DNA from 3 places in the Mumia spirodelae genome. Region 1 is predicted to be linked to each of the others. Evidence: riboswitches for the same ligand, from Rfam matches in the RefSeq annotation. Region 1 holds a riboswitch; each other region holds the start of a gene.
What was found. Region 1 has a riboswitch for cyclic di-AMP ahead of ACQSSQ_RS07665 (C40 family peptidase). Riboswitches for the same ligand answer to the same signal wherever they lie in the genome.

Region 1 (9,978 bases):
CACGCCTCGGCGGACTCCACGCGCTTCTTCAGGCCCTTCAGCGCCGTCTCGATGATGACCTTCTCCGCCTTGCGGCGCAGCATGCCCAGCAGCGGGATGGAGACCTCGACCGCGAGGCGGTAGGTCACGCGCGTCCTGCCGTCGCCGAGCGGCTCGAGGACGTACGCGCCGTCCATGCCCTTGACCATCGCGCCCGGCTCGGTGATCCGCCAGTCGACCTCGCGGTCGCCGTCCCACGTGTATCCGAGCGTGTAGGTGTCGCGGATCGGCGTCGCGTCGAGGACGAACTGCACCTCCGTCGCCCGGGCGCGGAACTCGTCGAGGTCGACGACCCGCGCCTCCTTCACCCCCGTCGCCCACGACGGGTACGACGCGAAGTCGGCGATGACCGCCATGATCACGCCCGGCTCGGCGTCGACCACGATGTCGCTGGTCGTCTGGTTGGTCATCCAGACCCTCCTGGTCGGTCGGTGCTGCGCCCGTTGCCGACCTTATCGCGCGCCGCGCTCGTCCTCGTCCGGGGCGCTCCCCTGTGTCGCCGCCGGCTCGGGCGGCTCCCCCACCGCGCGACCGACGTCGAGCGTGTCGCGGACCTGCGTGACCCAGCGCTTCAGCCGCTCGCGGTAGTCGCGGTCGATGCGCCGTGCGGCACGCCGCGACGGGGCCGCCGGCACCGGGTCGGCCTGCAGGAAGACGTGGACGATCGTCCCCTCGGCGGTCGCCTCGAGCCACACCTCCGCGGTCCCCTCCAGCGCGCCGCTCACGCTCCACCGCTTGCCGCGGTCGCCGCGGTCCTCGAAGCACCGGAGCTCCAGGCCGGGCAGCACGGCGGCCCACGCGGACTCCGCGCACAGCACCTCGCGCAGCGGACGCGGCGGCACGGCGGCGTACGTCTGGTCGATCACATCGACGGCCGGCATCGAGGTCTCCTTTAGGGGTGTTCGGACCGATGAATGTAACCTGCCCGAGGGGGAGTACGTCGTGTCGACGTACCCAGATCGCTCGATCGGAGGCAGTGTGCGCACCTACGCGACCCCACCCACGTACCAGGTCCCGGACACCGGGAGCATCACCGACGACGTCCTGGTGCGGGTGGGCAAGGACCCGGACCGGGTGTCCTTCCAGCGCAAGGTCGGCGGCGTCTGGGTCGACGTGACGATGGGCCAGTTCCGCGACGAGGTCGTGGCGCTGGGCAAGGGGTTCGTCGCGGCCGGCGTCGCGCCGGGTGACCGCGTCGCGATCCTCGCCCGCACCCGCTACGAGTGGACGCAGGTCGACTACGCGCTGTGGTGGATCGGCGCCGTCCCCGTCCCGATCTACGAGTCCTCGTCGGTCGAGCAGATCTCGTGGATCCTGTCCGACTCCGGCGCCGTGGGCTGCGTCGTGGAGAGCGACGAGCACGCCCAGCGGGTCGCCGCGTCGCGCTCGGAGCTGACCGCGCTCAAGGACGTCTGGTGCATCGACGACGGCTTCGACACGCTCGTGGCCGCGGGCCAGGTGGTCAGCGACGAGGACGTCGCCGCCCGCCGCGACGCGGTCGCGCCGGAGGACCTCGCGACGATCATCTACACCTCCGGCACCACCGGTCGTCCCAAGGGCGCGGAGCTGACCCACGCCAACTTCATGTTCGAGCTCGGCGACGCGATCGACATCCTCCCCGAGATCTTCGACCGCGACGACGCCGTCACGCTGCTCTTCCTCCCGCTCGCGCACGTGTTCGCCCGGATCATCGAGATCGGGGCCATCCGTGCGGGCGTCAAGCTCTCGCACACGCCGGACGTCAAGAACCTCCTGCCGGAGCTCGCGGAGATCAAGCCGACGTTCATCCTGGCCGTCCCGCGCGTGTTCGAGAAGGTCTACAACGGCGCCAGCCAGAACGCGCACGCGTCGGGCAAGGGCAAGATCTTCGACGTCGCGACCTCGACCGCCATCGCGTACAGCCGCGCCCGCGAGGCCGGCAAGCGCATCGGTCCCCTCCTCAAGGCCAAGCACGCGCTGTTCGACCGGCTCGTCTACACCAAGCTCCGCGACGCCATGGGCGGACGCGTCGAGCACGCGATCTCCGGCGGCGCCCCGCTCGGCGAGCGGCTCGCGCACTTCTTCTCCGGCATCGGCGTCCCGGTGATCGAGGGGTACGGCCTCACCGAGACCACCGCCGCGCTCGCCGCCAACATGGCCAGCGACTCCAAGATCGGCACCGTCGGGCGGCCGTTCCCGGGCACCGAGGTCCGCGTGGCCGAGGACGGCGAGCTCCTGTTCCGCGGCGGCCAGGTCTTCCGCGGCTACTGGAACGCCCCGGAGGCTACCGCGGCCGCGATCGACGAGGACGGCTGGTTCCACACCGGCGACGTCGGCGAGATCGACTCCGAGGGCTTCATCTCGATCACCGGTCGCAAGAAGGAGATCATCGTCACCGCCGGCGGCAAGAACGTGGTGCCTGCGGTTCTCGAGGACCGCATCCGCGCCCACGTGCTCGTGAGCCAGGCCGTCGTCGTGGGCGAGGGCAAGCCGTTCGTCGCCGCGCTGATCACCCTCGACGAGGAGTCGATCGGCCCGTGGCTCGAGCAGCACGGCAAGCCGGCCGACACGCCCGTCGCGCAGCTCGCCGACGACCCCGACGTGATCGCCGCCGTGCAGTCCGCGGTCGACGAGGCCAACACGCACGTGTCCAAGGCGGAGTCGATCCGCAAGTTCCGGATCCTGCCCAAGGACTGGACCGAGGAGGGCGGGCAGATCACGCCGACCCTCAAGCTCAAGCGCAACGTCGTGATGCGCGAGCACCGCGACGACGTCGAGGCGCTGTACGAGTAGGCCGTACGCCCCTCGCTCCGCGGCACCAGCCGGTCCTGGCTCCGCGGCAGCAGCCCGCGCCGTACCCCTCCCGCTCCTCCACGTTTGCCACGCCCGCACCGCAAGTGCCCCTCGTGCACCGCGAATCTGCGGTGCACGACGGGGCGTTCCGGTGCGGGCGTGGCAAACGCCACCCGCGGGCGTGCCCACCGGGACGGAGCGGCGTACGACGCGCGCCCACCGGCACGGCGCACCCGCCCCGCTCGGGTACCCCACCGGAACCCAACCGCCCCCACCGCACACGCTCGGGTCAGTGACGCTTCGCTCGGGTACCCCAACGGCGGCGAAGCCGCGAAGAACGGCGCTGGACGTGGAAGAGCCCCGGCCCACCGTGAGGCGGGCCGGGGCTCCTGACGTCTTGCGGGCGCGTCAACCGACGCTGTCCTGACGCGCGTCAACCGACGCGACGAACTCCCGAGATCGGCATCAGGTCCACCGACACGATCTCGACGCTGCGACCCGGACGCGGGGCGTGCACGAGCTTGCCGTTGCCGATGTAGATGCCCACGTGGCTCACCGGGCTGTAGTAGAAGACCAGGTCGCCGGGGCTCATCGAGGAGCGCGACACCGAGCTTCCCATCCCCGACTGCGCCGACGAGGAGTGCGGCAGCGACACGCCGGCCGCGCCGAACGCCGCCATCGTCAGGCCCGAGCAGTCCCAGCTGCTCGGCCCGGCCGCGCCGTACGAGTAAGGCTCGCCGAGCTGCGCGAGCGCGAAGTCGATCGCCTTCTTGGCCCGACCCGACGCGTTGACCTTCGGAGCGCTCGTCGACGGACGGTCGTCACCGCGGGTGGTGCCGCCGTGGTCGTTGTCGTAGACCTCTTCGCGCTCGGCGGGCGTCAGGCTGGCGACCAGCGCCTCGGCCTTGTCGACCCGGTCGTCGAGCTTCGCCTTCTGCTTCTTCATCTCCTTCTCGGCGTCGGAGATGACCTCGAGCTTGGCGGAGAGCTGCTCGCGGCGGACCTTGAGCTCGCCCGCCTCGCGCTCGAACGCGGCGAGGCGGTCGGCCTGGGTGCTGTTGTACGACTGCAGGGCGGTCAGGCCCTCCAGGAACTCGTCGACGTCGTCGCTGGCGAGGAGCTGCGTGGTCGGGCCCATCGGGGAGCTCGACAGCCGCTCGGTCACGGTCTTGGCGAGGGCGTTGCGCACCTCGTCGACCTCGGCCTGCTGCGCCTTGACGTCGGCGCGGAGCTTCTTGATCTGCTTGGTGGCGCCGTCGACCTCGGTCTTGAGCTCGAGATAGCGCTCGTTGGCCTGCTCGGCCTCGTGACTGAGCTTGGCTACCTCGCGCTGCGCCTCGGACAGGCTCGGAGTCTCGGGATCCGCTGCGCTCGGGGACGCGGTGAGCGTGGCAGCGAGGACCAACCCGGACCCGGCGGCGACGGCTGCCCTCATCGACAGCTTTCGGCCGTTCCGCACGTCGGACGGTCTCCTTCGTGTTCTCGACGCCTGCCGGGTGAGCTGACGGGTTCGGGCCAAGAACATGCCCTACCGTCCTCGCGGACGGATTCACCCCAGGAACATGGGTCCCCGGCTCCGGCGTCGATCCGGGGGATCTCGACCGAACTAGGCGGCGCGCCTGCGCTCTCCGGGGTAGAGAACTCCTCAGGCACGCGAGCCTCACCCTATGCGGCAACCGGGTGAGGAATCAACGACACCCTGGGGGAAACTCAGAACTCCCCTGCCATCGCGGACCCGAGGGTGAGAAGACTCACGCGTCCTCGACCGTCTCGCCGTCGACCTGCGTCACGAGCCGGAGCGGAGGGACGAGGCCGGCGGCGCTCAACGCCTCCAGCGCGGCGCCCTCGTCGGCGTCGAGGCTCACGCCCTCGTCGGGCGCGCCGAGGAGCGCGGTCACCACGCAGTCGCCGCAGGCGTGGGGTCGGACCAGGCAGCGGCCGCAGTCGATGGTCAGGAGCTCGCCGTGGCCCGTCGCCGGTCCCGGCTGCTGGTGGAGCACGCGAGATTCGTCCATGTCCGGGACGCTACGCAGCCGCTCTGACAGAAACCGCCGACCCGACACGCCGGTGCTCCGCGCGCCGCGGACCTGTCAGCGTGCGCGCCTAACGTCAGCAGCATGACCCTCGCCTCCGACGCCGCTCCCCCGTCTCCCGTCCCCATCCGCGGCGTCCAGGGCACCCTCGACGAGCTCGGACGGGACCTGTCCGGCATCACGTTCTGCGTCGTGGACCTCGAGACCACCGGGGGTTCGGCGGCGGCCGGCTCGATGATCACCGAGATCGGCGCGGTCAAGGTCCGGGGCGGCGAGATCCTCGGCGAGTTCCAGACCCTCGTCGACCCCGAGGGCCCGATCCCCACCTTCATCACGGTGCTCACCGGCATCACCGACGCCATGGTCGTCGCCGCGCCGAGGATCGGCGAGGCACTGCCGTCGTTCCTCGAGTTCGCCCGCGGCACCGTCCTGGTCGCGCACAACGCCCCGTTCGACGTCGGCTTCCTCAAGCACTTCACCCAGCACCTCGGGCTGACGTGGCCCGGGTTCGAGAGCCTCGACACCGCCCGCATCGCCCGGCGCGTCCTGCTGCGCGACGAGGTGCCCAACTGCAAGCTCGGCACCCTCGCCCGGCACTTCCACTCCGGCACCACCCCCAACCACCGTGCGCTCGCCGACGCCCGTGCCACCGTGGACGTCCTCCACGCGCTGCTCGAGCGCCTCGGCACGATGGGCGTGTCGACCATGGAGGAGCTGGCCACCTTCAGTGCGCGGGTGAGCGCCGCGCAGCGCAAGAAGAGCCGCCTGGCCGACCACCTCCCCCACGTCCCCGGCGTCTACCTCTTCCGCGACCGCCACGACAACGTCCTGTACGTCGGGACCTCCAAGGATCTCCGCGCGCGCGTCCGCTCCTACTTCACCTCGAGCGAGACCCGCACCCGGATGGGCGAGATGGTGGCGCTGGCCACGCGCGTCGAGGGCATCACGTGCGCGACGGCGCTCGAGGCGCAGGTCCGCGAGCTGCGGCTCATCGCGCACCACAAGCCGCCCTACAACCGCCGCTCGCGCCATCCCGAGCGCGCCACCTGGATCAAGCTCACTCGAGAGCCGTGGCCGCGGCTCTCGTTCGTCCGCAAGACCGACGACGACGCCGACTACCTCGGGCCGTTCACCCGCCGGGCGTCGGCCGAGCGCGTGGCCTCCGCGCTGTACGAGGCGTTCCGCATCCGCCAGTGCTCCGGTCGGCTCCCCCGCCGCCCGTCCCGCAGCGCGTGCGCGCTGGCGGAGATGGGCAGCTGTCTCGCGCCCTGCGACGGCACGGCCACCCCCGAGGCGTACGCGCTGGAGGTGGAGCGGGTCCGCACGGCCCTCACCCTCGACCCCGCCGAGGTCGTCGACGCGTCGACCGACCGGATGCGCACGCTGTCCGGGCAGGGCCGGTTCGAGGACGCCGCCCGCGAGCGCGACCGGCTCGTCACGCTCGTGCGGGCCACCCACCGCAGCCAGCGCCTCGCCGCGCTCCTCTCCTGCACCGAGGTCGTGGCCGCGCGTCCGCTCGACGAGCGCTGGCGCGAGTGGGAGGTGCACGTCGTACGCCGGGGGCGGCTGGTCGCCTCGGGCGTGATGCCGGCCTCGACGCCGTCGGCGCCGTGGGTCGTGGCCCTGCGCTCCACGGCCGAGACCGTCGTTCCCGACGACACCCCCGCCGCCACCGCTGCCGAGTCCGAGCTGGTCCTGCGCTGGCTGGAGTCCGACGGGGTGCGCCTCGTGGACCTCGACGGCCAGTGGGCGAGCCCCGTGCGCGGAGCCGGTCGCCACCTCCCGCTCGTCGAGGCGGCGGAGCGCTCGCGTGCCGCTGCGGCCCCCTTCGACGAGGCCCGCTCGGACGGCTGGCGCACCGAGCACCGGCCACGCCGATGACGAGTAGGCTGCAGGCCGTACGCCGACTCGTCCGCCAGGAGGGCCCGTGATCACCGCGATCGTGTTCATCAACGCCGAGGTCGACCGCATCCCGGAGGTCGCGGAGCAGGTCGCCGCGCTCGACGGCGTGAGCGAGGTCTACTCGGTGACGGGTCACATCGACCTGATCGCGCTCGTGCGGGTCCGCCGGACCGAGGAGATCGCCGACGTCGTGGCGGACCGCGTCAACAAGGTCGCGGGCGTCCGGTCGACCGAGACGCACATCGCGTTCCGGACCTACTCCCAGCACGACCTCGAGGCCGCGTTCAGCATCGGCGGCGAGTTCGAGTAGCCGACGCGGGTCAGGCCTCGCGGCGCGAGGCCTCGGCCCACCGACCCAGCGACTCTGCGGCGGCGCCGCTGTCCAGCGCCTCGCGCGCCCGGGCGACGTTGCGCTCCATGCGCGTCACGAGGTCGTCGTCGCCGCCCTCGTACGCCGCCAGTCCCGCAGCAGCGTTGAGGACCACCGCGTCGCGGACGGGTCCCTGCTCGCCGGCGAGGATCCGCCGGAAGACGTCGGCGTTGAAGGCGGGGTCGCCGCCGCGCAGCGCCTCCGCGGGCGACGGGGCGATCCCGAGGTCGCGCGGATCGAGGACGTGCTCCGAGACGGACTTCTCATTATCGGGTCCGGAGACGACCCACACGCGCGACGTCGTCGTGGTCGTGATCTCGTCGAGCCCGTCGTCGCCCCGGAACACCAGCGCGTCGAGGCCACGCCGGGCGAACACGCCCGCGACGACCCCCGCCATCCGTGCATCAGCCACACCGACGGCCATCGCCGCAGGCTTAGAGGGGTTGGTCAGCGGCCCCAGGAAGTTGAACGCGGTCGGGATGCCGAGCTCCTTGCGCGGAGCCGCGGTGAACCGGAACGAGGAGTGGAACACCGGGGCGAAGCAGAAGGTGATGCCGACCTCGCCGGCCAGCTCCGCGACGCGCGCGGGCGTCAGGTCGAGCCGGACGCCGAGCTTCTCGAGCACGTCCGCCGCACCGCTGGCGCTGGACGCCGCCCGGTTGCCGTGCTTCACGACCAGCGCGCCGGCCCCGCGCATGGTCACGGCCGACATCGTGGAGATGTTGACCGTCTTGGCGCGGTCTCCGCCGGTGCCGACGATGTCGACCGTCCGGCCCTCGACCTCGATCAGCGTCGCGTGGTCGAGCATCGTCGCGGCGAGGCCCTCGACCTCGGCGACCGTCTCGCCCTTCGCCCGCAGCGCGACCGCGAAGCCGGCGATCTGCGCGGGGGTGGCGTTGCCGGAGAGGATCTCCTCCATCGCCCACGCGGTCTGCTCAGCCGCGAGGTCCTCGTGGGCGACCAGCGCGCCGAGAACCTCCGGCCAGCGGGTCGCGACCGTCATGCCGGGGCGGTGGTCGCCGCGGGGGCGATCAGGCCGAGGACGGCGTTCGCGAGCTTCAGCGGGTCGATCGGGTGGCTCGACACCCCGTCGGCGCGCGACCAGGTCGCGAGCCAGGCGTCCTGCTCCCGTGCGGTCAGCACGAGCAGCGGCGGGCACTGGAAGATCTCGTCCTTCAGCTGCCGGGCCACGCCCATGCCACCGGCCGGGGTCGCCTCTCCGTCGAGGATCGCCAGGGCGATCCCGCCCGCGTCCATCTGCTGGAGGACGACCGGGAACGTCGCGCACTCGACGTACTCCACCGGCGGCAGGTCCGGGTGGATCCTGCGGCCGAGTGCGGTCGTCACCTGCGTACGGGTGTCGACGTCGTCGGAGTAGACGAGGACGCGAAGCGGGGCTTGGCGCTCGGACGCGACTTCAGTGCTGGGATCGGTCACAGCGCGATCGTAGCGACTCGTGGGCGCGTGAGGCAGGGGCCGGGGATGCCCCGCCCGGATCGGGGGTTAATAATGACACCCGTGGCGACGACATCTGTGATCCCAGCATCCCGCCTGCACGGGCAGCCCAACCGACCGTCCCAGGTCACGGTCGGCACCGTGGTCTGGCTGTCGAGCGAGCTGATGTTCTTCGCGGCCCTCTTCGCCGCGTACTTCACCATCCGGGCGGTCAGCCCCGAGCTGTGGGCGCTGGAGACGGCCAAGCTGAACGTCCCGTTCGCCACGGTCAACACGACGATCCTGGTGCTGTCGTCGGTGACCTGCCAGTGGGGCGTGTTCGCCGCCGAGAAGGGCAAGGTCGGCCGCAGCGGTCGCCTCTGGCAGTTCCGCGAGTGGGGCCTGCGCGAGTGGTTCGCCCTCACCTACCTGATGGGCGCCGTCTTCGTCGCCGGCCAGGCCACCGAGTACGTCGAGCTCGTCCACGAGGGCATCACGCTCGACTCCTCCGGCTACGGCTCGACGTTCTACCTCGCGACCGGCTTCCACGGCATCCACGTCATCGGTGGCCTCATCGCCTTCCTGCTCGTCATCGGCCGCACCTTCATGGCGCGTCGGTTCACCCACGAGCAGGCGATCTCGGCGATCGTGGTGTCGTACTACTGGCACTTCGTCGACATCGTCTGGGTCGGTCTGTTCCTGACCATCTACGCCCTGCAGTAAGGCGCGTCGCCGCCCGTCCCCCGACGGCCCGGCGACGAACCTCCAACAGAAGATCTGATTCAAGGCTTTAATCGAGAGATGGCGCCCTCGCCGGGGCGTCGCTGGCAAGGGGAACGAGGTTCACTCCGTGCGGTTCTTGTCCACCCACCGAAGGCACCCGCTGGCGGGCTACGCGGTGCTGCTCTTCGGCCTGCTCATCGCGGCCGCGCTGTACGCCGCCTTCGCCCCGGGGAAGGCCGACGCCGACACCGCGAACGACACCGCCAAGATCGAGGCGGGTCGTGAGCTGTTCCTCGTCGGCTGCGCGAGCTGCCACGGCATGAACGCCGAGGGCGTCATGACCAAGAGCGGCGGCAACTTCGGCCCGTCCCTCATCGGTGTCGGCGCCGCAGCGGTCGACTTCCAGGTGGGCACCGGTCGCATGCCCATGGCGCAGACCGCTCCCCAGGCCCCGCGCAAGACGCCCGTGTACGACGAGGAGGAGACCGACGCGCTCGCCACGTACATCGCGAGCCTCGGCCCCGGCCCCGCCGTGCCCGACGAGGAGTACACCGACGTCTCGGAGCTCTCGCAGGAGGAACTGACCCGCGGCGGCGAGTTCTTCCGTACGAACTGCACCGCGTGCCACAACTCGGTCGGCGCCGGCGGCGCCCTCCCCAGCGGCCGGTTCGCCCCGAGCCTGCGCGGCGTCAGCGAGAAGCACAT
Region 2 (9,978 bases), on a different contig from region 1:
CAGCCGCAGGTGTTCGCGAGCGACCAGCAGTACGTGTTCTTCGTCCAGGACGAGGACGGCGCGCTGGTGTCCGGGGTCTGCAGCGGCACCGGGCCTGTGGACGACGCCGTGCTCTCGGACCTGGAGGCCGCGACCTCCGACCGCGCGGCGTACCGGCCTGCGCCGGTCGCTCCGACGCCCTCGGCGGCCGCGCCGGAGCCGGCGGCGCCGACGGCGAGCGCGGCCGGCGAGGGCACCGGCGGCACCGACGCCGCGAGCATCGACGCCGAGTCCCAGCAGGTCGACTCCCCGTCGCCCGTCGTGGTGGGGCTGATCGTCGCGGCGGTCGTCCTCGTGGTCGTGGTGGGACCGCTCTACGTCCGCCGTCGCTCGCGTCGCGAAGGTGTCGGTCCCACGACGTAGGCTCGACGCATGCGTTCCGTCAAGGACCTCCAGCGGCAGGTCGCGCCCCTGCGCGTGGTGTCCGACTACGAGCCGAGCGGCGACCAGCCCCAGGCGATCAAGGAGCTCACCGAGCGCGTCGAGCGCGGCGACAGCGACACGATCCTGCTCGGTGCGACCGGCACCGGCAAGACGGCGACCGTGGCGTGGCTGGCCGAGCAGCTGCAGCGCCCGATGCTCGTGATGCAGCCCAACAAGACCCTCGCGGCGCAGTTCGCCAACGAGCTGCGTCAGCTGTTCCCCGACAACGCCATCGAGTACTTCGTCTCGTACTACGACTACTACCAGCCCGAGGCGTACGTCCCGCAGACCGACACCTACATCGAGAAGGACTCCTCGATCAACGAGGAGGTCGAGAGGCTGCGGCACTCGGCGACGTGGAACCTCCTGACCCGACGTGACGTGATCGTGGTCGCGACCGTCTCGTGCATCTACGGCCTCGGTTCCGCCGAGGAGTACATGAACCGCATGATCCATCTCCAGGTCGGCTCGGAGATGGACCGCGACAAGCTCCTGCGGACGCTCGTGACGGCCCAGTACTCCCGCAACGACCTGGCGGCGACGCGCGGCACCTTCCGCGTGCGCGGCGACACGCTCGAGATCTTCCCGGTCTACCAGGAGCTCGCCGTCCGGGTCGAGTTCTTCGGCGACGAGATCGAGCGGCTGATGACGCTGCACCCGCTGACGGGCGAGGTGCTCAGCGACGAGCGCGAGCTGTACGTCGGTGCCGCCACGCACTACACGGTCGGGCCGGAGCGCCTCGAGACCGCGGTGCGCGGGATCGAGAACGAGCTCGAGCACCGGCTCGCCGAGCTCGAGAGCCAGGGCAAGCTCCTGGAGGCGCAGCGGCTGCGGATGCGCACGACGTACGACGTGGAGATGATCCGCCAGGTCGGCACCTGCTCCGGCATCGAGAACTACTCGCTGCACATGGACGGCCGGCTCCCGGGCTCCGCGCCCAACTGCCTCCTCGACTACTTTCCCGAGGACTTCGTGCTGGTCGTGGACGAGTCGCACGTGACGGTCCCACAGATCGGCGGGATGTACGAGGGAGACATGTCCCGCAAGCGCACGCTGGTCGAGCACGGGTTCCGTCTGCCGAGCGCGATGGACAACCGTCCGCTCAAGTGGGAGGAGTTCCTCGAGCGGATCGGTCAGACGGTCTACCTCTCGGCGACGCCCGGCCCCTACGAGATGTCCAAGGTCAAGGATGAGGACGACGTCGTCGAGCAGATCATCCGGCCGACCGGCCTGGTCGACCCCGAGGTCATCGTCAAGCCGACCAAGGGCCAGATCGACGACCTCATCGACCTGATCCGCGGCCGCGTCGAGCGCAACGAGCGCGTCCTCGTCACCACCCTCACCAAGAAGATGGCCGAGGACCTGACCGACTACCTGCTCGAGGCCGGCATCCGGACGCGCTACCTGCACAGCGAGGTCGACACGCTGCGGCGCGTCGAGCTGCTCAGCGAGCTGCGGATGGGGGAGTACGACGTCCTCGTCGGCATCAACCTGCTGCGTGAGGGTCTCGACCTGCCTGAGGTGAGCCTGGTCGCGATCCTCGACGCCGACAAGGAGGGCTTCCTGCGCTCGGGTCGCTCGCTGATCCAGACGATCGGTCGCGCGGCGCGCAACGTGTCGGGCCAGGTCGTGATGTACGCCGACTCGGTGACGCCGTCGATGGAGCAGGCGATCGACGAGACCAACCGGCGCCGCGCGATCCAGATCGCGTACAACACTGAGCACGGCATCAACCCGACCCCGCTGCGCAAGAAGATCGCCGACATCACCGACATGCTGGCCCGCGAGGACGCCGACATCGAGCAGCTCGTCGGCTCCGGCCGGGCGCAGTCGCGCGGCAAGTCCCCGGTGCCGCTGGTGGGCGCGTCCGGCGACGGGACCCACGTGGATCCGTCGTCGATGGCGGCCTCGGAGCTCGCCGAGCTGATCCAGGGCCTCAACACGCAGATGCACGCGGCGGCCGAGGAGCTGCAGTTCGAGGTGGCGGCGCGGCTGCGCGACGAGATCGGCGAGCTCAAGAAGGAGCTCCGCCAGATGCAGGCCGCCGGCGCCGGCTGAGCCCCAGCCGGCCCCGCCAGGTGGTCGAGTAGGCCTCACCCGGTGGTCGAGCAGCCCTCACCAGGTGGTCGAGTAGCTCCGAGCCGCTACGCGAGGGGCGTATCGAGACCGTCGCCCGCCACCTCGGCAGGCCCCTCCCACGCGTCCGCGTCGACGGCGTACACCCACCGCATCCCCGGCCACTCCGTCACGGACCAGAGCCGGCGCTGCTGCGGCCACGCGGCGATGTCCTCGCAGCCGGTCGGGAGGACCTTCTTGTGCCGTCGAAACGCCCCCGGCCTCCCGACGAGCAGATCGCCGTTGTTGCCGCGGCCCTGGCTCGTCGTCAGGTACCAGGTGCCGTCGAGCGCCGTCGCGCCCTGCATCCGAGGGGACACGTCGGCGTGCAGCTCGGCGGGCGTGACGCGCCCGGTGTGCTCGTCGCGCACCGGCAGGTGGGTCCGCGGATCGAGAGGGAACCGCCAGAGCCGCTGCGTCTTGCCCACCCCGCCGTACTCCCCGACGACGAGGGAGGCGGGGTCCCCGTCGGCGGGGCTGCCGTGCTCGACCGACAGGAACGAGTAGCGAAGTCGGCTGCCGTCGTCGCGGCTCCAGGCGCGCAGCCGGGCGAAGACGGGGAGCACGAGGTCGTACCCGAGCCGCTCCGACGGCCCCCGCCGCGCGTCCGGGTCCAGACGGAGCAGGTCGTCGATGCGGACCAGGTAGATGCCCGCGCGGGTCGCGGCGACGTACAGGTACGGCCCGTACCAGGCGATGCCGCCCGCGTGGATCGGGAGCGGGTGCGCCCGGACCCCCCACGGCATCCTGCGCGGCCGGACCAGGAGCACGTGGCGGTAGCGCAGCGTCGCGAGGTCGACGAACGTGAGGCGGGAGCCGTTGCGCCGAGCGTCGTGGTGGGCGTACCAGCTGACGACGACGACGTCCCGACCACCGGTGCCCCCGGGGGTCGTGCCCGCGTCGGCGTCCGCGGAGGTGGTGATGCCCTGGGGATACCAGAGCTCGGTGTCCACGTCGTCGGGCTCCCAGGCGAACCCGTACGCCGCGGCGCGCCCGGGCACGTCGACCTCACGCGCCTGCTGGTCGGCGGCGTCCAGCATCGCAGGCACGCTGGTCCGGGTCCCGTGGCGCAGGAGGGCCCGGTGCGCACCGGGACTCGTCAGCGCTCCGACCAGCCCCACGTGTCTCACCGCCACGTCGCGAGCATCTCGCGAGTCGGGCTCTCGTGCACCCTCTGGCACAATGGCGCAGGGAGGGGAGTATTCCTTTCGTCGACCCGTCGTCATCACGGCCGTTCTTCTGGCCCGGCGGGTCGAGTCGTGTCAGGTGCCCAGCGCGCCGGCGCGGCGGAAGAGACCTCCGGCCAGACACGTATCCGACCGGAGGAACCTAACCGCATGAACGTCACCCCCCTCGAGTGGTGGATCACGATCGGCGTCACCGTCGCCGTGCTCCTCTTCGACGTCGTCGTGATCGCTCGCCGACCCCACGAGCCGTCGATGAAGGAAGCCGGGCTCGCGCTCTCGGTGTACGTCGGCCTCGCCGTCGCGTTCGGCATCTGGGTGTCGAGCTTCCACGGCGGCCAGTACGGCCTGGAGTTCTTCACCGGATGGCTCACCGAGTACAGCCTCTCGGTGGACAACCTGTTCATCTTCATCATCATCATGGCGAGCTTCAAGGTGCCGAGGGTCTATCAGCAAGAGGCGCTGATGATCGGCATCATCCTGGCGCTGATCTTCCGTGCGATCTTCATCGGGCTCGGCGCCGCTGCGATCAACAACTTCAGCTGGGTCTTCTACATCTTCGGCCTGTTCCTCGTCTACACGGCGTACGGCCTGGTCAAGAGCTACCGCAACCACGACGACGAGGAGGCCGGCGACAACGCCGTGGTCCGCTTCGCCGAGCGCCACTTCAGCGTCACCGACGAGTTCCACGGCATGAAGATGGCGATCCGGATCGACGGCAAGCGGTTCCTGACGCCGATGTTCCTCGTGATCCTGGCGCTGGGCACGACCGACCTGCTGTTCGCGCTGGACTCGATCCCCGCGATCTACGGCATCACGAAGGAGCCGTACCTGGTCCTGACCGCGAACATCTTCGCCCTCATGGGTCTGCGCCAGCTCTACTTCCTGCTCGGCGGCCTGCTGCAGCGCCTGGTCTACCTGTCGCTCGGTCTGTCGGTGATCCTCGCGTTCATCGGCGTCAAGCTGGTCCTGCACGCCCTGCACACCAACGAGCTGCCGTTCATCAACAACGGTGAGCACCTCGACGTGCCGGAGATCCCGACGCTGGCCAGCCTCGGCGTCATCATCGTCGTCCTCGCGGTCACGGCGGTGGCGAGCCTGTGGAAGACGCGCAACCAGCCGCCGCCGCAGCGCCCGGACGAGCGTGAGGACATCCCGCAGACCTGACGCGGCGGCGTACCGCTCTCACGGCCCGGCGGTGAGCTGGGTCCCACCCGTGAACTCCGCGGTGGGACCAGGCTCACCGCCGTCGTGCATGTGCCCCCTCCACAGGCGCGATGAGGTCGCGCCATCGCCGACCGAACACCGGCGCTGGCCCGTCGTAGCCGCGAGCCACGAGCTTCTGGTGGACGAGCATCACGAGCGCTCGTGGGCTCGCGAACCGAGCGTTGGTGATCTGGACGTAGGCCACGTGATGGTCCCGAAAGCGCTCGTACCGGCCGATGTCGACGTTGAACTGGTGGTCGTCCTCGGAATGTTGTCGCCCTTCGTACTCGATGACGAGCAGCCAGCGACGGTAGAGGAGGTCGACGCAGCCGAGCATCTTCCCGCCGACCTCGAGGTCGACGTTGACCTCCGGAACGGGAAGTCCGGCTGCCACGAGATAGGCGCGGACCTTCGACTCGCGGGGCGAACGCGATCGCGGGTTCAGATGAGGGACGATCTCGAGTGCCCGTGTCGCACCCGGACGCCAGTCGTCTCGCTCGGCGAGGTCGACGATCTCGGTGACCGTAGCGTGATCGTGGCGGACGAGCCAGTCGCCGGCAGCGATGAGGTCGATCGACCGCTCCTCGGCGCAGCATCCGACGAACGCCGCCGCCGGCGTGACCCCGACCGCGTCCAAGGGAGGCACGATCTTGGTCCGGTGGACCAGGATTCCCTCGAGCGACGCGTGGTGATCGTCAGGGACCACGAAGCAGATCGGTCGCAAGGGTAGGTCGTCGTACCCCAGCATCCGGAGCCTCGAGGAGTCGGTGACCTTCGCGTACGCCGGTGCAGCGAGAGCGGCGGCGCGGATGTGGTCAAGGTCCGACATCGGGTGGTCGACGTGGACCCACACGCGGGGGTGAATTCGGGTGAACCGCCGGCCGAGCAGCGCCTTCGGCGGGAGGCCCACGCTCTTGGCCCGCTCGCGGGTGACCCGGCCGCGCCTGTGGACGATCGACGGTCGCCCCGCGTTCCGCACTCGGGAGCGGTGAGCTGGGTCCCACCCGTGCACCCCGCGGTGGGACCAGGCTCACCGCCGGGGCTTTTCGGCGGGGGCGCATCCCCGTCGTTGCAGGGGAGAGGCGTCCCGAAACGTCCGATCCCGGCCGCGGTGTCCTTGATGTCTTGATTCTCTGGGTTAGTCTGTCGGAGGTCTTGCTCGACGCCGAGTCCCGCCCACGAGCAAGGCCTACCCCGGAAGGTCGGTCACGGGGGCCGGCGAACCACGAGCACCACGGGCGGGAGTGGGGAACCCAATTCTGGAGCCTCGGCTCCTTGGGGTGAAGCCGCACACGGACACCGTCCGTGACGGCCGGGCACCTTCGGCCCGAACCCGACAGCTAACCCCACAGGCGTTGTGAAGGAACAACATGAACAACGCCCTGAGCGTCGCCAAGCGCGGCGCCGCCACCACGCTCGCTCTCGTCGGCCTGGTGGCGGGTCTGCTGGTCTTCACCAGCACCCCCGCCAACGCAGCCAAGGACAAGACCTGGGAACGCCTCGCTCGGTGCGAGGCCGGGGGTCGGTGGCACATCAACACCGGTAACGGCTACCACGGTGGTCTGCAGTTCAATCCCGGCACGTGGCGCGCGTACGGCGGCAAGAAGTATGCGTCGACCGCCTACAAGGCCAAGCGCCGCGAGCAGATCGCGGTCGCGGAGAAGGTCCTCAAGAGTCAGGGCTGGGGCGCGTGGCCCGGCTGCACCCGCAAGCTCGGGCTGACGACCAAGCACAAGCGCGAGAAGTGGCAGGGCTTCGCGAAGAGCGATCGCTACGCCAAGAAGGGCGCCATCGGGCACTTCCCGCGTTGGTGGCGCAAGCGGTTCTGGTGATCCCTCGCTGAGGGCACCGTGACGGACCCCGTCGGCTCACTCGAGCTCGGCGGGGTCCTTCACGTAGGTGCGCTCGGCGTAGAAGGCGCGGTTGATGAACCACGTGATCACCCACAGGACGACGCCGACGCCGATCATGATCCCCGCGACGACGTACTGCTCCCCGTCCCGGCCCGACAGCGGCGTCACGAGGTAGAGGCACGTGACGGCGCCGATCACCGGCAGGATCGTGGGGGCGACGAAGTGCCGGCTGTCGACGTGGTCGCGACGCAGGACCAGGACGGCGACGTTGACGACCGTGAAGACCGCGAGCAGCAGCAGCGCCGTCGTGCCGCCCAGCGTGGCGACGGCGTCCTCGCTGGCGTTGAAGACGTAGGTGATGAGCCCGAGGGCCAGCAGCGTCGTGAAGAGGATCGCGACCCATGGCGTCTGCCGCTTGCGTCCGACGTGGGCCAGCGGTGGCGGAAGGACGTGCTGCCTGGCCATCCCGTACAGCAGCCGGCTGGCCATCAGCATGTTGATCAGCGCGGTGTTGGCGACCGCGAACATCGTGATGAACGGATAGATCTCGTCGATCGGGAGGTTGGGCGCCCCGGTCTCCACGACGGTGAGGAGCGGCGTCTCGGTCGCGGCGAGCTTGCCGATGGGGACCAGCGCGACCGCGGTGATCGAGACGAGGACGTAGATCAGGCCGGTGATCGACAGGCCGGTCAGCATGATCCGCGGGAACGTCGAGACCGGGTCCTTCGTCTCCTCGGCCATGTTGACGGAGTCCTCGAAGCCGACCATCGCGAAGAACGCCAGCGAGGTCGCCGTCGTCACCGCCAGGAAGACGTTCTTGTCCTCCGGGGTGTCGAAGGCCACCACCCGGGAGAAGTCGGCGTCGCCCTGCACGATCGCCCACACCCCGACGAGGAGGACGAGCAGGAGACCGGTCAGCTCGACGAGGGTGAGGACGACGTTCGTCATGATCCCGTGCGCCACACCGCGCAGGTTCACCAGCGCGAGGACGATCATGAAGAGCAGGGCCACCACGAGGATCCCGGAGTTGCCGAGGTCCAGCCCGAAGCCCTGGTCCAGGCTGCGCGCGAAGACGCGCGAGGCGGTCGAGGCCGACGTGATGCCCGAGGACAGGACGGCGAACGCGACCAGGAACGTCAGGAAGTGGATCCCGAAGGCCTTGTGCGTGTAGAGGGCGGCGCCGGCGGCCTGCGGATACTTCGTGACGAGCTCGAGGTAGGAGAACGCGGTCAGCGTCGCGATGACGAAGGCGATGATGAACGGCAGCCATGCTGCACCGCCGACCTCGGCGGCGACCTGGCCCGTGAGGGCGTAGACGCCGGTGCCGAGGATGTCTCCGACGATGAAGAGCAGGAGCAGCTTCGGTGTCAGGAAGCGCCTCAGCTCCGGTGGGCGGTCCTGCTCCGATGTCGTGGAACCAGGCCTTGCGTCGCTCATGGCACCCCTCCTCGTACGCCGGTCGCGCACCCCTCACTGTCGTGCCGGGCCGCGCTGGCCGCAATCCGGCAGAGGGTGGAGGTTGATCGAACACGTGTTCGAAGCAGGCGTATCCTTTCCGCGTGGGAACCAACAGGCGGTACGGCCAGGAGGAGCGTTCCGTCGCCCCGCCTCGCGAGGGCCGCGGAGTCCGTCACGTCTGGGTCTCGCTCAGCCGGTACGAGTCGGACGCCTATCCCGGTCTGGTGATCGAGTGGCGCCGCGAGTCGCAGGGCTGGGTCGCGCGGGTCGCGTTCGTCCCCGGCAAGGAGGGGGAGGGGACGCTGGTCGAGCAGTGGGTCCCCGCCAAGCGCCTCCGTCCCGCCAGTCCGGACGCCCCCGCCGGTTCTGCCGGCTGACCGGCCAGGAGGCTGCAGGCTCACCCCAGCTCCACCCGCCCCGCCGCCGCGAGCAGGGCGTCCAGGACCGCGGTGACGGCCGGGCCGGGCTCGCGCCGGTTCTGCCGGTGCCGTGCGATGACCCGGCGGGAGCCGAGGCCGGGCAGCGGGACCACCTCCACCCCTGCAGGCAGCTCCTGCTGCAGCGCGAGGGCGGCGACCATGGCCACGCCCTCGCCGGCGGCCACCAGGGCGTACGCGGCCTCGAAGCTCGTGAACTGGTGGACGACGCGCAGGCGCCCTCCGAGCGTGCCGGCGAGACGCTCGAGCGCGCGGGCGGCGGCGGTCTGCCGCTCGGCGGCGAGCCAGGGCGCGTCCGTCAGGTCGGCGACCTGGGTGGGCGTCGGGAACGTCGACGGGATGACGACCCGCCACGGCTCGTCGAGCAGGATCACGTCGTGCATGCCGCGCGGGGCGCTGGTGACGGCGTCCTCGTCCTGCTCGACGAGGACGAGGTCGAGCTCGCCGGCGCGGAGGAGGCGGACAGCCTCGTCCGGCTCGTGCTCGGCGACGGTGACCTCGATGCCGGGGTAGTCCTCGCGCACCTGACCGAGCGACGGACCGACGATCGCCTGGATCGACGTCTGGAACGCCCCGACGGCCACCCGGCCGGAGACCTCGTCGCCCATCGTCGCCAGGGTCTTGCGTGCCTCCACCAGCTCCGCCTCGATGCGCTCGGCCGTCTCGGCCAGGACGCGTCCGGCCGGGGTGAGCGTGACGCCGCGCGGACCTCGCGCGAGCACGTCGAGACCCTCCTCGGACTCCAGGCGCGCTATCTGCTGGGAGACCGCCGAGGGTGTGACGTTCAACTCATCCGCGGCCGCGAGGATGCCGCCCGTCCGGTATACGGCCAGCAGATACGCGAGTCGGCGCGGGTCGATCGATGCCATTCAGCAATGCTAAACGGCTCATCAAGAAAGGCTCGATTGTGCTTAACCCGAGTGCGGCGCACACTGGACTGGTCGCCGCCCGTGAGGCCCTCCGGACGCCGGCACTTCCCCCTCATCCACGCACGACCTTCTCGGAGCCGCACATGTTCTCGGTCGCCGACTTCGTCACCACCCTCGGGTGGGTCGGCGCTGTCGCGGGCGCAGCCGCGTACCTTCTCGTCAGCCGCGGACGCTGGAAGGCCGCCTCGGCGCGCTACCAGTCCGCCAACCTCCTCGGCGCCGGCCTCATGGGTGGGGTCGCGGCGTTCAACGGCGTCTGGCCGTCCGCCGCGGCGAACCTCATCTGGATCGTGATCGGCGGCCAGGCCCTGTGGGCCATCGTCGCCAAGAAGCA
Region 3 (9,978 bases), on a different contig from region 1:
CACCTCGTCGAGGATCACCAGCGTGCGGAAGCGCTCGGTGCGCAGACGGTACGCGGTGGGGTTGGTCGCGACACCGGCGTAGGTGAGCGCGAAGCCGCGGAAGTCCGACGCCATCGCGCCGCTGCGGCCGCTGAACGACGGGTCGAGCGGGATGCCGGCACGGGCGCCGGCCTCGGCCCACTGGGTCTTGAGGTGGTCGGTCGGCGCCACCACCACGACCCGCTCGACGACGCGGCGCTCGAGCAGCTGCGCCGCGACGGTGAGCGCGAACGTCGTCTTGCCGGCCCCGGGCGTCGCGACCGCGAGGAAGTCACGCGGGTTGCGCTCGGCGTACAGGGAGAGTGCGTCGGCCTGCCACGCACGCAGCTTGGGGGCGGTGCCCCATGCTGCGCGATCGGGATAGGCCGGTGGGAGATGCGCGGCCCCGGTCATCAGCGGCGGTACACCCGCCAGAGCTTGCGCATGCGTTCGATCTGACCGGGCGTGAAGTGGTGCATGCACCGGTCGTAGGAGTAGTCCATGAAGTTGTGGATCGGGTCCTCCCCCGGAGCAGGACAGGTGTCGCGCCCGCGCGGGCACTCGAAGCTCGGGATCCGCTCGCGCGGCGTGTCGGCCACGCGGTCGTTCTTCTTGCTGCAGCCGCCCTGGAACGTGTGGTAGAGCCCGAGCCAGTGGCCGGTCTCGTGCACGGCGGTGTCGCCCTTGTTGTAGCCCCGGAAGCGGCCGCCCGGCATGGAGTCCTTGTGGATCACGACGCCGTCGGTCTTGAGCTTGCTCTTGGGCCGCTGCGGGAACGTCGCGTAGCCGAGCACCTGCAGGTCGCCCCGCTCGGTGGGTGCCGCGATGTAGAGGTTGAGGCTGCGCTTCTTGCCGCGGTGCAGCGCCTTGCGCATCGCGCGGGACTCGCTCGAGCCGAGCGACGCGTAGTACCACGCCTTGTTGACCGTGTAGTCGATGTCCTTGAGCTTGAAGCGGATGCGCGTGCTCCGCGCCTGGCTCCACTGCTTGCCGGCGTAGGCGCGGTTCATCACCTTGACCTGGCGGCGCACCTTGGCACGGCTGACGGCCTTGCTGCCGCTCGACGGCTTGAGGACGTGCGCGTAGACGCCGACGGTGATGACCCGGGGGCCGTCCCCGCGGGCACCGGGCGTGGCGCGAGCCGCGTCGAGCCGCGCGAGGCGGGTCTTGAGGTCGCGCTCGTACGCCACCACCGTCGCCTCGGACGGCTCGGGCGCGCGGACGACGCCGTCGAGCCCCTTGAGCGTCCGGGCCGCCAGCGTCTCGGTCGGCGCGCAGTCGAGCGCGGGAGCAGCCGCGACCCGCGCGGTCGAGACGTCGGCGACCGCCGGCTGCGTCTGCGTCGCAGCGGTCAGGCCCGCGACGAGGGCGGCGCCGACCAGCACCGCCCCCCGGCCCCGCACGCGCGGCAGACGTCGCTGCGGGTCAGTCATCGTCACCGGAGTCGCCCGACTTCAGGGACTCCCAGATCTCCTTGCACTCCGGGCAGACCGGGAACCGCTGCGGGTCCCTGCTGGGCACCCACACCTTCCCGCAGAGCGCGACCACAGGGGTGCCCTCGATCATGGCCTCGGTGAGCTTGTCCTTCGGCACGTAGTGCGAGAAGCGCTCGTGGTCGCCGTCGTCGAGGCGCGGTTGCGTACGGACGTCCGAGGACGTCTGGGCTCCGGGACTGAAGGTGGTCGACACCCCGGCAGTCTATGCCAGAAGCGCTCGTCCCCCCAGCCGGTCAGTTCAGCTGGGGATCGTCGGGATAGGTGGACAGCATCGCCAGATCGCCGCCCTGACGGCGAAGGACCTGCCGCCACAGGGCCTCTGGATTCGGGGAGAGGAGGTCCTCGTCGAAGGAGTCGACGACCACCCACGAGCCCTCGGCGATCTCGCTCTCGAGCTGCCCCGGGCTCCACCCGGCATACCCGGCGAACACCCGCACACCGCGCAGCCCCGCCTCCACGGCGCGCGACGGCAGGTCGAGATCGACCAGGCCCACCCGGTCGTACATCTCGCGCCAGCCGGCCGGCGGGTCGTCGCCGTCGCGGAGCACGCCGACCGCGAGCGCGGAGTCGGTCGAGACGGGTCCGCCGGAGAAGACGGCCGTCGGGCTCGAGACCAGCGTCGACCACTCCGGCAGCACCTCGGCGACCGTCGCGTCGAGCGGCTGGTTGAGGATCACCCCGAGCGCTCCCCCGGCGTCGTGGTCCAGCACGACGACGACGGAGCGGTAGAACGGACCGCCGCCGAGCAGCGGTGTGGCGACCAGGAGGCGGCCCCGGTACGACCTGTGCCTCGGCGAGATCTCGTCGGACGACTCGGCGGGTTCTTGCTCGGTCATCGCCCCTCCTCGCGTCGTGCCCGACCCCCGTCTCAGCGTACGCCGTGGCAGCCGGATCCGTGGCTGCCCAGGCCGTAGGATGACCGAACCTGCACAGCGACACAGAGGACGAGATGGCCGACACCGAACACGAGGAGGAGCTCACCGTCGACGAGCTCGCGTCACGGGTCGGGATGACCGTGCGCAACGTCCGGGCGTACGCCAGCCGGGGACTGCTCGCGCCGCCGCGCCTCGAGGGTCGCACCGGCTACTACACGCAGTCCCACGTCAACCAGCTCCAGCTCGTGCGCAGCCTCCTCGACCGCGGCTACACGCTGCAGGCGGTCGAGAAGGCGCTGCAGGACAAGACGTCCACGACGGCCGACTACGCGCTCGACCTCATCACGGTGCTCGACTCGCCCCTCGCGCGCGAGCCCGAGAGCGAGCTCATGTCGCGCGACCGGCTGACGGCGATGGCCGGCATCGCCCGCGACGCAGATCTGGCCCAGAAGCTCGTCGACCGCGGCCTCGCCCGCATCGTCGACGAGGACACCCTCGAGGTCAGCCGCCCCGACGTCGTCCGCGCCGGCGTCGCCGCCATCTCGCTCGGCCTGGAGCCGGAGACCGTCCTCGAGCTCCTCCCCTCGCTGTCCACGCCGCTGCGGGCCGTCGCCGACGACCTGGTCGGCCGCGTGCGTCACGACATCTGGCAGCCGTTCGTCCACAAGGGCATGCCCGACGACCAGTGGCAGGAGGTCGTCACCTCGATCGCCAACCTGCTGCCCGTCGCGGCGCAGGCCGTGGTCGCGGTGTTCCGCGACGAGCTCGCGCACGCGATCGACGACGCCCTCGGCGAGGAGCTCGCCGCGCTCGGCGACGAGAAGCAGACGCCCTAGACAGAGATCGGCCCCACCCGACGCTGGAGGGAGGGACCGTCAGGTGGGGCCGAAGCTCTGCTGTCGATGCTAGGCGAGCCGCTCTCCGCACCGGAGGGCAGCGACGTGTGACCTTCCTCGCGTCAGCGCGACCGCACGGTGACGCCGCCGGCGCCCTGCGGCACCAGCTCGACGAAGACCTTGCCCGGCTTGAGCGTCACGGGCTTGCCGCCGGCCGCGAGCCGGATCGGTGCCGCCGCGTTCTTCTTGCTCCAGCGCGCGTTGAGGACCTTGCCGCCGCTGAGGACGACGGCCTTGCCGCCCCCGGTGAACACGGTCTCCGGGACCGGGTTGCCGGCCGGGTCGCGGTAGCCCGCGTCGGCCTGGCGCGTGAAGAGGACCAGGACGGTGCTCGGAGTGAAGTCCTTGCCCTTCTGCGCGTGCCCGTTGACCCGCTTGTACGCGCCCGACGCGTACTGCCAGCGTGTCGCCGAGCCGCGCGAGAAGCGGACGTCGAAGGAGGTCGCCTTGGCGGTGCCCGCGGTCGGGGTCGCGCTGAACGGCAGGTACGGCGGCGGCACCGCGGCCTTCGCCGAGCTCTGCTTCTGCGCGTACGCGTCCAGGTTCAGCAGCCGGTCGTACGGCGCGCGCTTGCCCGGGTCGCGCGACAGCGTCAGGTTGCCCGTGTCCTCGCTGTGGAAGTCGACGCCGGCAGCCTTGATCTTGCGGACCGCCACGCCGGCGCCGCCGGAGGCGATCAGCTGACCGCCGGTCGGCTTCACGATCGCGATGTCGGTCGTGCGGGTCGAGCGGACGTGACCGACCTTGGTCGGGGTCTCGGTGTAGAAGAACGCCGCGAGGCGCGTCAGCCCTCCCTCGACCAGCTCCTCGAACACCAGGTCGGCCTGCGACAGGCCGTACTGCGGCGCGCCCGCGTCGGTGTTCTCGATCTTCACGAGGAAGGCCGGGTGCTCGGGCAGGCCCTTGGCCGCGGCCTGCCCCGTGAACGGGTTGGCGCGGACCAGCGTGGCGGCCTTGCGGGCGGCGTCGGCGGTCGTGGGGGACGGCGTCTCGGGGGTCTTCGGCTCCTCGCCGCCCGAGCAGGCGGTCGCGAGGACGAGGGCGGCCGCGACGAGAGTCGCACGGACCGCGGTACGGGGGTGAAGGCTCACGGGCATGCTTCCATGGTGGAGCAGGGCCGGCACCCCTCGAGGCACCGGCCCTGCTGTTTCGTGATGCGTGTCGGTCAGGTCAGGCGCGCAGGCGCAGCGTGCCGGCCGACCAGCCGCGGGTCCAGATCCGCTCGACCTTCACACGGCTGCCGGAGTACGGCGAGTGAAGGATGCGGCCCTTCCCCCAGTAGATGCCCACGTGGTACTTGCGGGATCCACCGAAGAAGACGAGGTCGCCCTTGCGGATGTTCTTCTTCTTGATGTGGCGGACGCGGTGGTACTGCGCGTTCGCCGTGCGGGGCAGCCGCACGCCGGCCTTGCGGAACGAGTACGACGTCAGGCCCGAGCAGTCGAACGAGCCGGGGCCCGACGCGCCGTAGCGGTACGGGTCGCCCTTCTGGCGCGCGGCGACGCGCGTGGCCTTCACGATGCGGCCGGCGCGACGCTTCTTCGCGGCGAGCCGCTTCGCCTTGGCCGTCGAGAGCTTCGCTGCCGCCGTGGTCTTGGCGGCGGTGGTGCTCGTGGTGGTGGAGGTGGTGGCGCTGGCCTGCGGCGCGGTCGTGACGACCATCGCAGCGGCAGCGGACAGAGCGATCGGCAGCGCGAAAAGACGCTGCTTCCGGGGGGACGCGAGCATGTTGGACGTGGTTCCCTTCCACGCCTACGAAGTGAGCTGTCGGATTAGGGCCGAAAGGAATGGCCCCTCCCTCGTGAGGGATTCACCCCGAGCACGCATGACCGCCAAGGTCTTCGTGCAGAGTTGGTTCCTCCGCTCCTGCCCGTCGGTGGTGTCGGTGATGGGGGCGTGTGCAGGCGGGCAGGACTGGGCGTTACCCACACACGATGTTCAGTTGTCCGGCCCTGACCAGGTCGCGTCCCGGTCGGGCCCGTTATGAGGTTGTGATGGCCCGGGTCGGACCGCGAGCCACCATAGGCACAGTCCCGTAACCCCACAAATCGCCCGAACTCACCACGCGGAGACCTTGGTCACCTGTCCAGGTCGCCTCGCCTGGTATCGCAGGGGTTACATGGGTGGAATGTGACCCTCGTCACAGTTTGTCCGAAGTCCATCACGGGCACATCACGATCCTTGCGACGATCGGGCCCCGATCGTGCGGCGTGAGCACGCGCGCCGACCGGTCCGCGGGCCCTCAGCCGGCCAGGGCGCGCACCCGACGGACCGCGTCCACGACGGCGCCGGCGACACCCTCGAAGTCGGCCGGAGACGCCGCCGTGAAGCGCACGGCGGTCCGCGCCACCTCCGGCACGACGCCCAGCGCGAGGAGCACCTCCGACGGCTCGTCCGACCCCGCGGCGCACGCCGACCCGCTCGAGCAGACGATGCCGTGGTCCTGCTCCAGCCCGAGCAGCACAACCTCCCCCGAGGTCCCGGGGAAGCAGAAGGACGCATGACCGGGCAGCCGCTCGGTCGGGTGCCCGGTGAGCACGGCGCCGTCGGCACCGGCGAGAACCTCGCGGACGAACGCGTCCCGCGCGGCGGCGAGCTCCGCGACGGGCCCGCTCGGGCGCGGGCCGTCCGGCGTCGTCGTCACCGCCAGGCGGAGCGCGGTCGCGAGACCGACCGCGGCCGCGACGTTCTCGGTCCCGGACCGGCGGCCGCGTTCCTGGCCACCGCCGTGCACCAGCGGCTCGAGCGCCAGCCCACGCCGTACCCAGAGCGCACCGCTCCCCTTCGGTGCTCCGAGCTTGTGACCGCTCACGGTGAGCGCGTCGACGCCGAGGCGCTGCGGGTCGACGACCACCGAGCCGACGGCCTGCACGGCGTCGGTGTGCACGAGCGCGCCGTGCCGCCGCGCCAGCGCCGCGACCTCGGCGACCGGCTGCACGGTGCCGATCTCGTTGTTGGCCAGCATCACCGACACGAGGGTCGTGCCGGGACCGATCACCCGCTCGGCCTGAGCGAGGTCGACGACGCCGTCCGCGTCCACGTCGAGCAGGTCGACCCTGAACCCGTGCAGCCGCACCAGGTGGTCGCACGCCTCGAGCACAGCGGGGTGCTCGATCCGCGTCGTGACGACGTGCCGGTCCCGCGGCCGGGCCAGCGCCAGCCCCTTGACGGCGAGGTTGTCCGCCTCGGTGCCGCCGGAGGTCCACACGATCTCCGCCGGGCGGGCACCCAGCGCCGCCGCGACGTCGGCACGCGCGCCTTCGAGCGCACGCGCCGCGGCGTCACCCAGCCCGTGGTGGCTCGACGGGTTGCCGAACTCCCCGGTCAGGTACGGCCACATCGCCTCGAGCACCTCCCGCCGCACGGGCGTCGTCGCAGCCGCGTCGAGGTAGCGCACTCAGACCGCCACCGCGACGTCCAGCCCGAGGTCGAGGGCGGTCACGCTGTGGGTGAGCGCACCGACCGCGATGAGGTCGACGCCGGTGAGCGCGACCTCCCGGATCCCCGGGAGCGTGATCCCGCCGCTGGCCTCCACGAGCGCCCGTCCGGCGACCTTCTCGACGCCGGTGCGCAGATCCTCGACCGAGAAGTTGTCCAGCAGCACGGTGTCGACGTCGGCGGCGAGGACGGCGTCGAGCTGGTCCAGCCGGTCGACCTCGACCTCGAGGTGCACGGTGTGCGGCAGCGCCGCACGAGCCGCACGGAGCGCAGCGGTGATGCGCTCGGGGTCGTCACCGAGGAGCGCCAGGTGGTTGTCCTTGGCCATCACGGCGTCCGAGAGCGAGAAGCGGTGGTTGTGGCCCCCTCCGCACCGCACGGCGTACTTCTCGAACGCGCGCAGCCCCGGCGTCGTCTTGCGGGTGTCGACGATGCGCGCGCCGGTGCCGGCGACGGCGTCGACGTACGCCCGGGTCTGGGTCGCGATGCCTGACATCCGCTGGGCGAAGTTGAGGGCGACCCGCTCCCCCCGCAGGACCCCGCGGGCGGGGCCTACGACGGTCGCGACGACGGTCCCCGGCTCGAGGACGTCGCCGTCGGCACGCTCGACCCGGACCGCGATCCGAGGGTCGACCGCGGCGAACGTCGCGGCCACGACCGCTGCGCCGGCGAGGACGCCCGCCTGTCGCGACACCATCCGTGCGGTCGCCACGGCGTCGGCGGGCACCAGGACCTCGCCTGTCACGTCCCCCCACGGCGCGTCCTCCTGGAGCGCCGCCTCCACCGCGGCGGTGATGAGCGCGTCGGTCAGCATGCGGGGTCTCCCTTCCGCACCCACGAGAGGTGGCGGTCGAAGGCGGGGTCACGGTCGGGGTGGTCGCTGCGGAAGTGGGCGCCGCGTGACTCCTCGCGGGCGAGCGCCGCCATGACCACGACGCGGGCGACCTCGAGCAGGTTGGCGTCCTCGTACGCCGCGGTCGTGCCGTCGACGGCGGCGGTCCACCCGGCAAGGGTGTCGGCCGCCGCCTGCAGGGTCGCGCCGTCGCGGACGAGGCCGGCGGCGACCCACAGGGTCTCCTGCAGCTCGCGGCGCTCCATCGGCTGAGCGTCGCCTGCGGCCTGGCCCGTACCCGCGACCGGCTCCGCGGCGTACGGCGTGGGCTCGCCGTCCCAGACGGCGACCCCGGGCGCCCCGAGGGCCGCCGCGCACCGGCGAGCGGTCACGGCCCCCTCGAGCAGCGAGTTCGACGCCAGTCGGTTGGCGCCGTGCAGCCCGGTGCACGCCGCCTCGCCGACGGCGTACAGGCCGGGAACGCTGGACCGCCCGTCGAGGTCGGTCCGGACCCCGCCCATGAAGTAGTGCGCCGCGGGCGTGACGGGGATCGGCTGCTCGCCCCAGCGCAGGCCGTGGGCCCGGCACCGGGCGTCGAGCCCCGGGAAGCGGCCGGCGAGGAAGTCCGCGCCCAGGTGCGTCGCGTCGAGGAGCACCGGCTCCCCGTCCTGCTCGAGCATGACGCGGGCGATCTCGCGGGCCACGACGTCGCGCGGCGCCAGCTCGGCGTCGGGGTGGACGTCGCGCATGAAGCGCCGGCCCGTGCGGTCGCGCAGCACGGCGCCCTCGCCACGGACGGCCTCGGAGATCAGCCCACCTCCGGGGACCGCCAGGCGGGTCGGGTGGAACTGGTACATCTCGACGTCGGTGACCACCGCTCCCGCCCGCAGCGCGAGGGCGAGCCCGTCACCGGTCGCCACGGCCGGGTTGGTGGTGTGGGCGTAGAGCTGCCCCGCGCCACCGGTCGCGAGGATGACGGCATCGGCCTCGAGGGTCCAGGGACGGCCGCTCGGGACCCCGACGCACGTGACGCCCGTGACCGCGCCACCGTCGAGGGTCAGGTCCGTGACCAGCGTGTGCTCGCGCACGATGAGCGCCCCCGCACGGACCTTCGCCGCCAGCGCGCGCACGATCTCGGCGCCGGTGGCGTCCCCGTCGGCGTGCAGGATCCGGGGGGCGGAGTGCGCCGCCTCCAGGCCGAGCGCGAGCCGGCCGTCCACCCGGTCGAAGCGGGTCCCCCAGCGCATCAGGGCGGCGACCGCCTCAGGGCCCTCGCCGCAGACGGCCTCCGCCGAGGTGCGGTCCACGAGCCCCGCGCCGGCGGTCACCGTGTCCGCGACGTGCGCGGCGACGGAGTCCTCGACCCCCGGACGCGCCACCGGGTCGAGGACGACGGCGATGCCGCCCTGGGCGTACCGTGTGGTGGCCTCGCCGAGCACGCCCTTCGTCACGAGGACGACCTCGTGGTGCGCGCTCGCCTCGACCGCCGCGGTCATCCCGGCGATGCCGCTGCCGACCACGACGACGCGCAGGCGCCGCGACCCGCCGCCGCCGGTCATGCCCGCTCCGGAGGACGGGCGGCGAGCATCCGCTCGAGCGCGACGCGCGCACCGTCGGCGACGTGGGCGTCCACCTGGATCCTGTTCTCGACGCGTCCGTCGAGCAGGCCGTCGAGCACCCAGGCGAGGTAGCCCGGGTGGATCCGGTACATCGTCGAGCACGGGCACACCACCGGGTCGAGGCAGAAGATCGTGTGCTCGGGGTGCTCCGCGGCGAGCCGCTGGACGAGGTTGATCTCGGTGCCGATCGCGAACGTCGTCCCGGCCGGCGCGGCTTCGACGGCCTTGCGGATGTAGTCGGTCGAGCCCGCCTCGTCCGCGGCGTCGACCACCGGCATCGGGCACTCCGGGTGGACGATGACGCGCACTCCCGGGTGCTCGGCACGTGCCTGCTCGATCTGCGCCACGGTGAACCGCTTGTGCACCGAGCAGAAGCCGTGCCAGAGCAGCACCTTCGCGTCGCGGAGGCTCTGCTCGTCGTTCCCGCCGAGCGGCTTGCGCGGGTTCCACATCGGCATCGCGTCGAGGCTGACGCCCATGGCCTTGGCGGTGTTGCGGCCGAGGTGCTGGTCGGGGAAGAACAGGACCCGCTGCGCCCGCTCGAACGCCCAGCGCAGGACGGTCTCGGCGTTCGAGGAGGTGCACACGATGCCGCCGTGGTCTCCGCAGAACCCCTTGAGCGCGGCCGACGAGTTCATGTAGGTCACCGGGATCACCGGCACCTTCCCGTCCGCGTCCGGCTCCGTCCCGTACACCGCCTCGAGCTCGGCCCAGGCGTGCTCCACGGAGTCGATGTCGGCCATGTCGGCCATCGAGCAGCCCGCCGCGAGGTTCGGGAGGATCACCGACTGCTCCGGGCCCGAC

Region 2: it holds a riboswitch for cyclic di-AMP, as region 1 does, so the genes downstream of both, ACQSSQ_RS22855 (transglycosylase family protein) here and ACQSSQ_RS07665 (C40 family peptidase) in region 1, are expected to answer to the same signal.
Region 3: it holds a riboswitch for cyclic di-AMP, as region 1 does, so the genes downstream of both, ACQSSQ_RS22255 (C40 family peptidase) here and ACQSSQ_RS07665 (C40 family peptidase) in region 1, are expected to answer to the same signal.

Annotation. Positions count from the first base shown of each region.
Region 1 is NZ_JBODSD010000001.1:1,556,175-1,566,152, reverse strand. It holds gene ACQSSQ_RS07680 (SRPBCC family protein) at 1-449, opposite strand, end outside; gene ACQSSQ_RS07675 (hypothetical protein) at 492-920, opposite strand; gene ACQSSQ_RS07670 (AMP-dependent synthetase/ligase) at 1,018-2,811, shown strand; gene ACQSSQ_RS07665 (C40 family peptidase) at 3,245-4,270, opposite strand; cyclic di-AMP (ydaO/yuaA leader) riboswitch at 4,283-4,414, opposite strand; gene ACQSSQ_RS07660 (hypothetical protein) at 4,563-4,826, opposite strand; gene ACQSSQ_RS07655 (DEDD exonuclease domain-containing protein) at 4,929-6,725, shown strand; gene ACQSSQ_RS07650 (Lrp/AsnC family transcriptional regulator) at 6,772-7,056, shown strand; gene trpD (anthranilate phosphoribosyltransferase) at 7,067-8,119, opposite strand; gene ACQSSQ_RS07640 (Rv3143 family two-component system response regulator) at 8,116-8,553, opposite strand; gene ctaE (aa3-type cytochrome oxidase subunit III) at 8,626-9,273, shown strand; gene qcrC (cytochrome bc1 complex diheme cytochrome c subunit) at 9,401-9,978, shown strand, end outside.
Region 2 is NZ_JBODSD010000006.1:96,899-106,876, forward strand. It holds gene ACQSSQ_RS22830 (hypothetical protein) at 1-402, shown strand, start outside; gene uvrB (excinuclease ABC subunit UvrB) at 412-2,520, shown strand; gene ACQSSQ_RS22840 (hypothetical protein) at 2,607-3,713, opposite strand; gene ACQSSQ_RS22845 (TerC family protein) at 3,915-4,928, shown strand; gene ACQSSQ_RS22850 (hypothetical protein) at 5,002-5,796, opposite strand; cyclic di-AMP (ydaO/yuaA leader) riboswitch at 6,188-6,336, shown strand; gene ACQSSQ_RS22855 (transglycosylase family protein) at 6,338-6,799, shown strand; gene ACQSSQ_RS22860 (APC family permease) at 6,836-8,257, opposite strand; gene ACQSSQ_RS22865 (hypothetical protein) at 8,380-8,655, shown strand; gene ACQSSQ_RS22870 (LysR family transcriptional regulator) at 8,676-9,584, opposite strand; gene ACQSSQ_RS22875 (CBU_0592 family membrane protein) at 9,728-9,978, shown strand, end outside.
Region 3 is NZ_JBODSD010000005.1:419,899-429,876, forward strand. It holds gene ACQSSQ_RS22225 (DEAD/DEAH box helicase) at 1-432, opposite strand, end outside; gene ACQSSQ_RS22230 (zinc metalloprotease) at 432-1,451, opposite strand; gene ACQSSQ_RS22235 (DUF3039 domain-containing protein) at 1,444-1,707, opposite strand; gene ACQSSQ_RS22240 (YqgE/AlgH family protein) at 1,748-2,350, opposite strand; gene ACQSSQ_RS22245 (MerR family transcriptional regulator) at 2,464-3,225, shown strand; gene ACQSSQ_RS22250 (DUF3048 domain-containing protein) at 3,348-4,382, opposite strand; gene ACQSSQ_RS22255 (C40 family peptidase) at 4,456-5,013, opposite strand; cyclic di-AMP (ydaO/yuaA leader) riboswitch at 5,020-5,183, opposite strand; gene ACQSSQ_RS22260 (cysteine desulfurase family protein) at 5,528-6,682, opposite strand; gene nadC (carboxylating nicotinate-nucleotide diphosphorylase) at 6,683-7,537, opposite strand; gene nadB (L-aspartate oxidase) at 7,531-9,114, opposite strand; gene nadA (quinolinate synthase NadA) at 9,111-9,978, opposite strand, start outside.